3 regions of the Rhodococcus artemisiae genome follow, and region 1 is predicted to be linked to each of the others. Evidence: riboswitches for the same ligand, from Rfam matches in the RefSeq annotation. Region 1 holds a riboswitch; each other region holds the start of a gene.
What was found. A riboswitch is a leader RNA that binds a small molecule or an ion and turns the genes downstream of it on or off. The one in region 1 is predicted to bind cobalamin.
Positions count from the first base shown of each region.

Region 2: another riboswitch for cobalamin. It lies ahead of Q7514_RS19060 (ABC transporter substrate-binding protein); the one in region 1 lies ahead of Q7514_RS26240 (ABC transporter substrate-binding protein).
Region 3: another riboswitch for cobalamin. It lies ahead of Q7514_RS00675 (ABC transporter substrate-binding protein); the one in region 1 lies ahead of Q7514_RS26240 (ABC transporter substrate-binding protein).

Region 1 covers NZ_JAUTXY010000015.1:184,708-189,037, forward strand. Annotated here, with positions in the region: gene Q7514_RS26230 (histidine phosphatase family protein) at 68-604, shown strand; gene Q7514_RS26235 (cation diffusion facilitator family transporter) at 608-1,537, opposite strand; cobalamin riboswitch at 1,625-1,756, shown strand; gene Q7514_RS26240 (ABC transporter substrate-binding protein) at 1,876-2,889, shown strand; gene Q7514_RS26245 (FecCD family ABC transporter permease) at 2,886-4,001, shown strand; gene Q7514_RS26250 (ABC transporter ATP-binding protein) at 3,998-4,330, shown strand, end outside.
Region 2 covers NZ_JAUTXY010000009.1:81,089-85,418, reverse strand. Annotated here, with positions in the region: gene Q7514_RS19070 (cystathionine beta-synthase) at 1-202, shown strand, start outside; gene Q7514_RS19065 (cystathionine gamma-synthase) at 215-1,366, shown strand; cobalamin riboswitch at 1,479-1,603, shown strand; gene Q7514_RS19060 (ABC transporter substrate-binding protein) at 1,631-2,659, shown strand; gene Q7514_RS19055 (FecCD family ABC transporter permease) at 2,656-3,693, shown strand; gene Q7514_RS19050 (ABC transporter ATP-binding protein) at 3,701-4,330, shown strand, end outside.
Region 3 covers NZ_JAUTXY010000001.1:130,550-134,879, forward strand. Annotated here, with positions in the region: gene Q7514_RS00660 (MFS transporter) at 1-307, shown strand, start outside; gene ykgO (type B 50S ribosomal protein L36) at 654-776, opposite strand; gene Q7514_RS00670 (GTP-binding protein) at 848-1,813, shown strand; cobalamin riboswitch at 1,932-2,061, shown strand; gene Q7514_RS00675 (ABC transporter substrate-binding protein) at 2,296-3,132, shown strand; gene Q7514_RS00680 (class I SAM-dependent methyltransferase) at 3,129-3,896, shown strand; gene Q7514_RS00685 (hypothetical protein) at 4,141-4,330, shown strand, end outside.

The DNA.
Region 1 (4,330 bases):
GAACTTTGGCACCGCAGGTCAGTCGGTGTCAAGCGGAGAACACTGCACCTCGAGGGACACTGTGCCCGTGCCCCGCCTGTTCCTGATCTCTCACGCCTCCACCCCCGCGCAACAGTATGTGCGATTCCCGGCCGACGATCCGATCTCCGAGCGCGGGCGACGCGAACTCGAACGCGTCGCGGCACCGGTGATCGATCGCGCGCTCACGGCTCCTGAGGTCCGCGCCGTGGACACCGCAGTGGCTCTGGGCTGGTCGGCGACCGTCGAACCCGCACTGCGCGACCTCGATTGCGCGAGGTGGTCGGGTGTGCCGATGGACAGCGTTGCGGAAGTCGAACTGGCTGCGTGGCTGACCGATCCCGTGTCCGCTCCGCACGGCGGCGAGTCGATCCTCGACCTGATCGCGCGCGTCGGAGCGTGGCTGGACACCATCGACGAGTCACCCGAGCGAATCGGGGTCGTCACGCATCCGGCGGTCGTCAAAGCAGCGACGGTCTGTGCGCTCGGAGCGCCGGCCTCGGCGTTCTGGAGAGCCGACGTCCGGCCGCTGAGTGTGACGCGATTCAGCGGACGGGGTGGGCGTTGGACGCTGCGTCTGGGCTGAGGTTCACCACGTCACGTCCTCCTCGCATCTGCGCCCGTCGACCGTTCGTTCCACCTGCACGGTCGCGTGGTCGAGACCGTGCGACGACAGCGTGGTGCGCGCCGAGTCGAGTACCCAGTTCGCGTCGTGGTCGCTCACGAGGTGCACGGTCGCCACGTCCATTCCCGTGGTCAGGGTCCACACGTGCAGATCGTGAACGCCGGACACGCCGGGCAGGGCAGCGAGATCGGCTCGGACGGCATCGACGTCCAGGTGACTCGGCGATGCCTGCGTCAGGATGCGGAGCGATTCTGCAGCGAGGCGCACCGCACGCGGCACGACCCACAGGGAGATCAGCACACCGACGATGACGTCGGCGAAACTCCACCCGAACGCCAGGACGAGGACACCGGCGACGAGAACCCCGACGGAACCGAGCGCATCGGCGAGCACCTCCATGTAGGCCCCGCGCACCGCGAGGCTTCCCTTGGCGTCGGCGCGCAGGAGCAACATGACGACGATGTTCGCGGCGAGTCCGGCCAGCGCGGTGAGAATCAGCGGTGCCCCGGGGATCTCGGGTGTGTCGCCGATGCGGTTGATCGCCTCGTACATCACCCACGCCGCGACGCCGAGCAGCAGAACCGCGTTGGCCATCGCCGTGAGGACTTCGGCCCGGTGCCAGCCGAACGTGCGGGCCGCCGCGGCGCTGCCGCGACGGGCGAGTACGAGGGCCACCATGCCCATCGATACGCCGACGACGTCGGTGAGCATGTGCCCGGCATCCGCGAGCAGCGCAAGCGATCCGATCCACAGTCCGACGCCGGCTTCGAGGAGGAGGAACACACCGAGAACCGCGAGGGAGATGCCCATCCTGCGGATGGTGCGGTCCGACGGTCCTGCGTCCTGCCCATGGCCGTGGCCTATGCCGTGTGAATGTCCGTGACCCGAACTCATGAGCCTCCTTCCAGGTCCGGGTCATCGTATGCACAAATGCGCATGTATTCAACGGCTACGTCCCGACCTCGAACGTTCCCGGCGGCGTGTGCATAATGACGCCAGCGTTGCTGATGCCCTCAGCAGGGGAAGTCCGGTCGAATTCCGGCGCTGACCCGCAACGGTGGACTGTCGAATTCGACGGTGAGCCCGAATACCTGCGTGGGCGTCCGCGACTCCGACATTCGCCGTGGTCTGCGAGACGGAGTCCAGTAGGGCAGCTCGTGCACCCGCGATCCGGGACCACGCTGCCCTGGTGGACATCTGCTCCGGTCCACCCCAGCAGAGCACGAGGTCCCATGCTCCTCCATGTCCGTCCAGCACGCCGTCACATCGTCGCGTTCACCTCTCTCGCCGCCGCAGCAGTGCTACTGGCCGGGTGTTCCCGCGGTACCGCCACCACCGACAACGCCGAGGCCGAGTCCTTTGCGGAACCGGTGACCATCACCAATTGCGAACGCACCGCCACCTTCGACACTCCCCCGCAACGCATCATCTCCATGAACGATCACGTCACCGAAACACTCATCCAGATGGGTGTGGGCGACCGGATCGTGGGCATGGGCTACGGCGAACAATCCGATCCGCTGCCGGAGACCGCCGAACAGTTCGCCGAGATTCCGTCGCTCGCCAAGGAATATCCGACGTCCGAACAGGTCCTCGACCTCGAACCCGACCTGATCGTCGGCGGCATGCGCAGCGCCTTCGACGAGAAGAACGGGTTCGCTCGCGACAGTCTCGAAGCCGCGGGCATCGGTACGTTCCTGTTCTCCGAATACTGCGGCGCCGGATTCCCCGACATCGGACTGCTCGAGAACGACTTTGCGCAGCTCGGCTCGATCCTCGGCGCCGAGGACGAAGCCGCCGCACTGACCGAGCGCATCACCTCCGAACTCGACACCGTTCGCGATCGAGTGGATGCCGCCGATGTGCAGCCCGTTCGCACGTTCTTCTACGACTCCGGTGAAGCTGCGCCGCTGTCGGTCGGCGGCGTCGGCATCGGCAACCTGATCGGCGAGTACGCAGGAGCCGAGAACGTCACGTCCGAAGGCCCCAAGCCCTACTTCGAGACCAGCTGGGAAGTGGTCGGCGAGCGGCAGCCCGAGGCCATCGTGGTCCTCGACTACGGCTCCACCAGCGCCGACGACAAGATCGAGTTCCTGAAGAACCACCCGATCATGATGACCACCCCCGCGGTGCAGAACGATCGATTCATCGTGGTCCCCCTCGACGACTTCTTCGAGAGCTCCCGCATGGCCACCTCCGCCACGACCATCGCGCGCGGGCTGCATCCCGAGGCCTTCGACGTATGAGTGCCGTGACCGAGGCACCGATGCATACCGCATCGGCGCCGACGCCGGTCGAGAAGAGCGCGCCCGGCCATCGCTCACTGTGGTCGGTCCTCACGGCACTCGCGGTGGGACTGGCCTTCGCCATCGTGGTTGCGGTGTCGCTCGGCACGGTCACCATTCCGCTGGGTGACGTGTGGGCGATCGTCGGCCACCGGATCGCTCCCACACCGTTCGAGGCAATGATGGGGGATCCGTGGTGGAGCGCAACCCGCGACGCGATCGTCTTCGAATCGCGCCTCCCCCGCGCGTTGACCGCCGCCGTGGTGGGGGCTGCGCTCGCGATCGCGGGCGCTGTGGCGCAAGCGGCGACCCGTAACCCGCTCGCCGACCCCTACCTGCTGGGTGTCTCGTCGGGAGCCGGCTTCGGTGTCGCCACGGTGACGGTCCTCGGGCTCGGCGCCGGCGCCCTCGGGATCTTCACGTTGCCCTTGGCCGCGTTCATCGGAGCGCTCATCCCTCTCGCCGCCACCATCGTGGTGAGTGTGCGTGCGCATTCGGTCACCGCCATCGTCCTGGTCGGGGTCGCGCTGTCGATGGTGTTCTCATCACTGATCACCTTCGTCCTGCTCGTGGTCGGCGACGTTCACCAACTCGGCACCGTGATGCAGTGGCTTGCCGGAGGTTTCGGAGACGCCACCTGGACGACGCTGATCTCACCGACGGTCGTCCTCGTCGTGGTGGGTGCGGCGGTGATCCTGTGCAGTCGTCAGCTCAATCTGCTTCTCACCGGCGACGACGGCGCCACCGCGCTGGGAATCGACGTTCCCCGCTTCCGTGTGCTGATCCTGCTCGCCGTGTCGCTGCTCGCGGCCGCGGCCGTCGCGGTATCCGGCACGATCGGGTTCGTCGGCCTGCTGGTCCCGCACGTCGCCGGTTATCTCGTTGGCCGCAATGCGGCACGCCTCATCCCGACTGCTGCACTGCTCGGTGCTCTGGCGCTCGTACTCGCCGACATCGTCGCCCGGTCGGTGAGCAACACCACCGAACTCCCCATCGGGGTGGTCACCGGACTCGTGGGCGGGCCGATCTTCATCGCCATGCTGTGGCGCCGATACGGTCGGGCAACCTCGTGACCCGGCTCCAGGCGTCCGCCGTCGAGGCCAGGCTCGGCGATCGACAGGTCCTCTGGGGCGTCGACCTCGACGTCGCACCCGGAGAAGTGCTCGCGCTCGTCGGCCCCAACGGCAGCGGCAAGACCACACTCCTGCGCACCTGCTATCGGGCGTTGTCGGTGAGCGGCGGGGCGATCCTGCTGGACAACGACGACATCCACTCGATGCGTCGACGGGACGTGGCACGCACCATCGGGGTCAGCTCACAGGAGCCCGTGGCATTCGGTGGGGTGACGGTGCGCGAATCCGTCCGGCTCGGCCGGTCCGTGCAGCGCGGATGGTTCGAGCCG
Region 2 (4,330 bases), on a different contig from region 1:
CTTCGAAGGACGCGCCAACCTCGCTGACTCCGTCGAGAAGCACATGAGCCCGCCGCTGCCCAACATCGGTGTCGGCGAATCGATCTCCTCCGCGACGAAGGCGTTCGGCGACACCGACGCGCTCATGGTGATCGACGACGGCAAGCCCGTCGGCGTCATCACCCGCCACGATCTGCTTGGTTTCATCTCCGAAGGCCGATAGGACAGATTTCAGATGACAGACAACACACAGCACGGCTTCGCTACCCGCGCAATCCATGCAGGCTTCGAGCCCGACCCGCAGACCGGCGCGGTCAACGTGCCGATCTACGCGTCGTCGACGTTCGCCCAGGACGGCGTCGGTGAGATGCGCAACGGCTTCGAGTACGCGCGCACGGGCAACCCCACCCGCCGTCCCCTCGAAGCGAACCTCGCGGCGCTCGAAGGCGGCACCTTCGGGCGCGCGTTCGGTTCGGGTATGGCCGCCACCGACTGCCTGCTGCGGTCGGCGCTGAGGCCCGGCGACCACCTCGTGATCCCCAACGACGCCTACGGCGGTACGTTCCGGCTCATCGACAAGGTCTTCACGCAGTGGGGCATCGAGTACACGCCCGCCGCGGTCAACGACCTCGACGAGGTGCGCGCGGCCCTGCGCCCGAACACCAAGCTCGTATGGATCGAGACCCCCACCAACCCGCTGCTCAACATCGGCGATATCGCTGCACTCGCCGACATCGCGCATACCGGTGACGCGAAGCTCGTCGTCGACAACACGTTCGCGTCGCCGTACCTGCAGCAGCCGCTGTCGCTCGGCGCGGATGTCGTGCTGCACTCGACCACCAAATACATCGGCGGACACTCCGACGTCGTCGGTGGCGCACTGGTGACCGACGAGGAAGAACTCGACACCGCGTTCGCATTCCTGCAGAACGGTGCAGGCGCGGTCCCGGGGCCGTTCGACGCCTTTCTCACCCTGCGAGGCATCAAGACCCTCGCGGTGCGCATGGAACGGCACAGCGACAACGCCGAGAAGATCGTCGATGCGCTCTCCGGGCACAAGGCCGTCACCCAGGTCCTGTACCCCGGTCTCGACTCGCACCCGGGCCACGAGGCCGCCGCGAAGCAGATGCGCCGGTTCGGCGGCATGATCTCGGTGCGCCTCGCCGGCGGGCGCCAGGCTGCGCTCGACTTCTGCAAGCGCACGGAGATCTTCACTCTTGCCGAGTCGCTCGGTGGCGTCGAGTCGCTCATCGAGCACCCCGGCGCCATGACCCACGCGTCGACGGCGGGCTCGGCCCTCGAGGTGCCGGACGATCTCGTGCGGCTGTCCGTCGGCATCGAGGATGCCGCCGACCTCCTCGCCGACATCGAGCAGGCACTGGGGTAGTCCCACCCGTCGAATACAGCCGTGGCTCCCGGAAGAACTCCGGGAGCCACGCGCATGAGTGGAGCCGCACCGACCGGATCCGGTCGGTGCCAGGTGAGTTAGGCTGCCGAGGTACCAAGCCGAAACGGACAGCGTTACGGGGGAAGCCGGTGTGAACCCGGCGCGGTCCCGCCACTGTGATCAGCAGAGCACATTCTGCCGAAAGCCAGAGCGCCCAGCTGTCCGTTCCTGATTTCGAGGCGCGTGACCTCGGAAAGGAACGACGTGCACACATCTCTGGGGTACCGGCGCGCCCGCATGCGCCGGCTGATGGCCTCCACAATGACTGCGGGAGTCGTTCTCGTGGTGTCCGCGTGCGGTCAGGCGGTCGACGACACCGGCAGCGCGCAAGAAGCGGGGGAGCTGTACGTCGATCTCGACAACTGCGGAATCACCACCGAGTACACCGCGGCGCCGGAACACGCGGTCACGCTGACCTCCAATGCCACCGAGACCATGCTCGAGCTGGGACTCGAAGACCGCATGGTCGGCACCGCGTACATGCGGGGACGCGAGATCGCACCGGAGTACACCGACGCCTACGGGCAGGTGCCGATCCTCTCGTCCGAGCAGCCCACCATGGAACAGCTCATCGACGCAGACCCGGATTTCGTCTATTCGGGTTACCCCGACGGTTTCAGCGAGAAGACGGGTCATACCCGCGAACAACTCGGCGATGTCGGCATCGACACCCACCTGAACCCTGAAGGCTGCGCCACGGGTCCGGTGGAAATCGACGATATCTTCGCCGAGATCACCACCATCGGAGAGATATTCCGCGTCCCCGATCGTGCGGAAGACTCGGTTGCCGAACTCCGTGCCCGACTCGACGACGTGCGGTCGCGGGTGGGCGATGAGGAACCGGTGACAGTGTTCCTGTACGCGTCCGGCACCGACACGGCGTCGACGACGGGTGCGAACAGCATGGCCACCGCGTTGATAGAAGCCGCGGGCGGCGTCAACATCTTCGGAGACGTCCCCGAGCGATGGATGAGCGTGTCGTGGGAGCAGGTCGCGGAACGGAATCCCGACGTGATCCTGGTACGTGAAGAAGGCACCACACCGCAGTACCAGTCACCGTCGGTGACGACGAAGATCGCGGACCTGATGGCGGTACCGGCGATTTCGGCCACCACAGCGATCCGCAACGAGGCATTCCCGACGATCACGCTGTCGCAACTCCAGCCGGGCCCGTATTCCATCGACGGCGTCGAACATCTCGCACGCCAGTTCCACCCTGCCTCGTTCGGGTGATCGGGCAGGCTCAGCGCGCCCGCTTCCGGGTAGTGCTCGCCGTGTCGCTCGTCGTCCTGCTCGTTGCGGCCACCGTAGGTGTACTGGCGGGGTCGGTCGGAGTGGATGCGACGACGGCGTGGCGCATCATCGGGCATCGGATCTTCGGTCCCTCCGTGATCTCCCCCGATTGGACCAGATCCCAGGATCTGATCATCGCCGATACCCGCCTGCCCCGAGTTCTGCTTGCAGGCTGCGTCGGCGCAGGTCTCGCGCTCGTCGGTGCCACGATCCAGGCGGTCGTCCGTAACCCGCTGGCAGGACCCGGCATTCTCGGTGTGTCGGCGGGTGCGGCTGTCGGAGCCGTGGCGGTCCTGAGATTCGGATTGGGCGGCCGGGCCGTGCTGCTTCCGATCGCGGCGTTTCTCGGGGCGCTCGCTGCGATGGTGATCGTGCTCCTGGTGGCGCGGGGACGCGGACCGCTCGATCCCGTCCGTCTGGTCCTTGCCGGTGTCGCCGTATCCTCCGTGCTGAGCGCACTGACATCGCTGATGGTGCTGACCTCGCCCGATCAGAGTCTTGCCGGGCAGGTCCTACAGTGGACACTCGGTGGGTTCGGTGCTGCCCGCTGGGACACGTTGGCCCTTCCCGTCGTCGGGGTGGCTCTCGCTTGCCTCGCCCTGATGCCGCTCAGCCGAAGCCTCAATGTGCTGCTCACCGGAGACGAGAGCGCGACCGCGCTCGGCGTCGATGTCGGGCGAATGAGATTCGGGTTGATCGTGCTGTCGACGCTGCTGACCGGGATCCTGGTCGCGGTGAGCGGAGTGGTCGGGTTCGTGGGCCTGATGATTCCGCACATCGCGCGCATGCTGGTCGGTTCGGATCACCGGCGGATGCTGCCCGTCGCTCTCGTGGTCGGAGCCGCGTTCGCGATCGGTGCCGACCTGGTGGCCCGGACCGTGATGATTCCGCGGGAGCTTCCTGTAGGCATCATCACGGCACTCGTGGGCGGACCGTACTTCGTCTGGCTGTTGCGCCGCACATCACGGCGGTGAGGAATCGATGCTGAGATTCGAGAACATCACCGTACGCGCGGGTGGGCGAGTGTTGGTCGACGACGTGAGTTTCGACGTCGCTCCGGGTGAGGTCGTTGCCCTGGTGGGTCCGAACGGCAGCGGAAAATCGACGCTGCTGCGTACCGCGTATCGCGCTCTTCGTCCCGCGTCGGGCTCAGTCCACCTCGGTGGGCGCGATGTGTGGCGGAGTCCGGTGCGATTCGTCGGTCGCACAACAGGGGTCGTCGCGCAGACCACTCCGTCCGACTTCCCGCTCACGGTCGCAGATGTCGTCCTTCTCGGCCGCGCGGCGCACAAGGGAATGTTCGACGCAGACAACGAGACCGACGCGATGCTTGTGATCGCAGCGCTCGACGCTGTCGACATGAGTGACCACGCCGACCGGGATTTTGCTCGGCTGTCGGGTGGGGAGCGGCAACGTGTCCTGGTCGCGCAGGCCCTCGCAGGGGAGCCGTCCGTGCTGTTGTTCGACGAACCGACCAACCATCTCGATCTGCGCCACCGGCTTGCCTTGATGCGAGTGATCCGGGATCGGGCACAGACCGCGCTCGTCGCGCTGCACGATCTCGATCTTGCCGCCCGATTCTGTGATCGCATCGCGGTGATGAGCGCGGGG
Region 3 (4,330 bases), on a different contig from region 1:
CGTCGGTGTCGCCCTGCTCGATCTCGGGATCCAGGGAACCCACATCAGTAACCAGAGCTTGATCTACCCGTTGCGCCCGGACGCACGAAGCCGCCTGAACACCGCGTACATGACCTGTTACTTTCTTGCCGGGTCACTCGGGAGCGTGTTGTCCACCGTCGCCTACTTCACCGGCGGGTGGCGGGCGGTGTGCGTACTCGGTGGATTCTTTCCCGCATGTGGTGTCCTACTGTGGATCCGGGAAATGTGCGGAAGCGCGGGCTCACCGCGGGAAGTCGGCGTGGAACAACAAGCCAACGGGACCTGATTCAACCGGGAGCACGGAAGCCCCTGGCGACAATGGGCTCAGCGTACGAAAAAGTCCGACTGGTCGATGCGACGAAGAACCCAACCCAGTTCAAGGACGATGACGAGGTCGCTCCAACGCGGACGGAGCATGAGAACGGAAACGCACTCCGCAGCAGCGCAATGGAATCCGGTTGTGTTCCGTGTCCCGGCAGGCAACCCTTGATGAGCCGTTTCCGATGGCAGGATCTGCAGCGGCTTACACCGCCGACGAAGCGTGGGGGCCTTTCTGCTTGCCGCCGGGCAGGCTCACCGGACCGATGCATGGCGGGTTTGTGGGCGTACTTACCTGCATTCGACTGTGCCCGCTATCCCTGCCGCGCCTTGAAGCGCGGGTTCTGCTTGTTGATCACGTAGACCCGCCCGCGGCGGCGGACAACCTGCGATCCCGGCTGGTTCTTCAACGACTTCAGCGACGAACGGACCTTCATACACCCTCCTAATGACAACGGTTATCGTTATACTAACGCATCTCACACGTGCACAGCACAGGACGGAAACCATGAACACCACCGAACCCGTGAAGGTCCACCTGTTCTTCACCCAGCACGCCGCCACCGACGCATTCCAGCGAGCCCTCGGTACAGCCACGAACCGAATGATCGACTGCAGCGCACTCCTGTCCGCGGGCCCGGCGCTGCCGAACTCCGCCACGCCCGACCTCCTCGTCCGGTGCAGCCCCGACACCGACGCGCAGCGCATCGTCTCCGAATTCGAGTCCGCGCGACGCCACTCGGAAATGCGAGCCGATCTGGCATCTGTCATCACCACCCTCGACGCCGACAGCACCGCCCGAACCCTGCTCGGACGGCCACATCTCGGCGCACCCGAGTCACCCGTGACGCTGGCGGCACACATCGAACACGCGTCGACGCTCGTGCTGACCGGATGGGGCTCGATGGAGCCCACCGACCTGCATCCACTCGTGGCTCTGCTCGGACACCTCAATCCCACAGCCACACTTGTCCTTCTCGGTCCGCAAGCGCCACTCGGCCCACTTGGCCACCCCACCGATATCGCAGCGGTGACGTTGAACCGGCCCGGCTGGATCCACCTGCTGGGCGACGCATTTTCCCCGCGGGTCGCGCACGACCGCGTGCAGGCGTTCCGGTATCAGAACTTCCGGCCATTCCACCCCGACCGACTCGCCGCGATTCTCGGTGGCGGGTTCGACTGCGATTCCGGCGGCCGGGTGATCCGCTCGGCCGGTTTCTGCCGGCTGGCATCCCGGCCACACACGACGATCCTGTGGGACCACTGTGGAACAGAGATCGGACTCGGCCGGCTCCGCACCGAAGACCACTCCCCCGAACCGCTGACGTTCGGTCAGGACATCGCGTTCTTCGGCATCGATCTCGACATCCCCCGCACGATCACGATGTTGGACGAGTGCACACTCGACGACGACGAATTCCTCCTCGGGCCCGACAACTGGACCCAGATCCCCGACCCCCTGCCCAGATGGTGAACACTCGTACCGGGCGACATGCGGCGTCGGAAGCCCGTGGAGCCGCCGTCGGAGAATTCGCTGTCGGTGAACGAATCGGACCGGCAGACGGGTCCAATTGGGATGTATGGCCTTCTTTGCTAGATTCGTCACGCCAGGTAGCCCCGACAATGGGGTCAGGTGGAATCCGGTGGGAATCCGGAGCTGACGCGCAACGGTGAGGGGCGAACAACCCCGAGCCCGATACCCTGCTGGACCGGTGGCGGCTCGCCGTGCCCGGTAATGACGTGTGGTCCGCTCGCGTGCAGTGGCTACGGGAAGCTCGATGGGTAATGCACCGAAGAATTCGGAAGTCTGTGGTCGCCGCGGCGACCGTGATGGTGTTGGGCGCGGCCGGGTGTGGCACTTCTACCGATAGCGACGACCCGGACGATACCGTAGACGCTCGCGGTGTGATCAACTGCGGGATCACGGTTTCACCCAGCGGTCCCATCGAGCGGGCAGTGGCCGTCAACCAGCCCGCCGTCGAGTTGCTGCTCAGTCTCGGGCTGGCAGATCGGCTATCCGGGGTCGCACTCGGTGACGACCGGCTTCTGCCGGAGCTCGAACCTGCGGCCTCCGAGGTGTACGCGTTCGACACGGAATTCCCCTCGTTCGAATCGGTGCTGGATCGTGAGCCGGATTTCGTCTACACCACTTTCGACTACACATTCACCGATGAGGGAATCGCGGATCGCGACCGGTTCACTGAAATGGGAATCTCGACGTATCAGTCTCCGAGCGAATGCACCGGGCAGGACGCCGTGCAGGATTCCGAGCTCACTCTCGACGATCTGTACTCCGAGATCGTGGACGTATCCACGCTGTTCGATGTCCGCGAACGCGGCGATGACCTGGTCGGCGATCTGCGTGGCCGGGCAACGACGGCTGCTGGAAGTATCGACGCCTCCGAGGTGACACTCGCATGGTGGTATGCGGGAACTGCCAGTCCGTACATTGCCGGCTGCTGCGGTGCTCCGGGAATCATGACGCGCGAGGTCGGGGCGCAGAACGCGTTCGGCGACAGTCGACAATTGTGGCCCGAGGTGGGATGGGAGAGCATCCTGGATCGTGACCCCACCGTCCTCGTCTTGGCCGACCTCACCCGTGGCAGTGACGGCGACAGCGCCGAGGAGAAGATCAGGTTCCTCGAAGCGGATCCGGTGGCCAGTCGTCTGACCGCGGTGCAGAACAAGCGCTACATCATCCTCGAAGGCACCACCATGGACCCGTCGATCCGCAACATCGGAGGAATCGAGCAGCTCGCCACAGACCTTCGCGAACTGGGTGTGGCGCAATGACACCCGATGAATTGGTCGAGCGCTGGGACAGCCAGCAGGCCGCCTATATCGCCGACCGGGAGGGGCGGTTCACGGCGATTCTCGACACGCTCGAGCTCGCGACAGGAGGCGAGTTCACCGCAGTCGACCTCGCCTGTGGTCCGGGCTCGTTGACCGCGCGGATCTTGGACCGGTTCCCACAATCGCGTGTCGTCGCGGTCGACTACGATCCGATGCTGCTCGAACTCGCCCGCGAGTACCTCGACGACTACGGACATCGCGTGCGTTACGTCGACGCCGACCTCACCGATCCACAGTGGTCGAATCGGGTGGCCGAACAGCTCGATACCTCACCTCGGGCGTTTGTCTCGACCACCGCGTTGCACTGGCTGCAGCCCGAGCAGGTGGTGAGCCTGTACGCCCAGATCAAATCGATGCTCGGACCGGGTGGCCTGTTTCTCAACGGTGACCACTTCCGCTTCGACGGCATCGATCAGCACATCACGGAGTGGTCGGCACAGCACGATCGGTCGACCCAGCGCCTCGGTTTCGCTGCGGGCGCGGACGAGTGGGATCAATGGTGGGACCTGCTGCGGTCACACCCCCGCATCGGGTACCTGCATGACGAACGAACGCGCCGATTCGCAAATCGGGACGGCACTCCCCCGACCACGGTGCAATTCCAGCTTGCCGCGTTGAGACAGGCCGGGTTCGCCGAGTCGGGGACCGTCTGGCAACTGTTCGACGATTACGTCGTCTACGGAGTCGTCCGACCACACCGATGACGTGACGCGCTCGGACTGCTCGGCCGGGGCGACGACGGCGGCGGTACCATCACGACTCGTGCATACTCTCGCGATTCCCTCCCCGGAGGAGATGCGTCCTCGCTGGGCTTCTTACGCAGCCGTATCGGCCGCTCGAGGAAGCCGATGGGCCGAAGGATGCTATGCGCGTGGAGCGACTTGGCATTTCGACGACGGTGGCGGGAACTGGGCAGATCTACGTTGGCACAGCAGGTCGGAAGCTGTCTTGATCGGTTACGACCACGAATACTCCGAAGCCTACTTCGATGCCGCGGCCGACTATTTCGACCGCAGCGAAACAGATCTGTTCGCTGGTGTTCCGCCGTGGTGGAGACATGCTGCGGCCCGCTACATCGAACGCCAGCGTCGAACCGGTGAGTGGATCGGCTTCGTCTACGGCTTCGACGGTTCCCGGT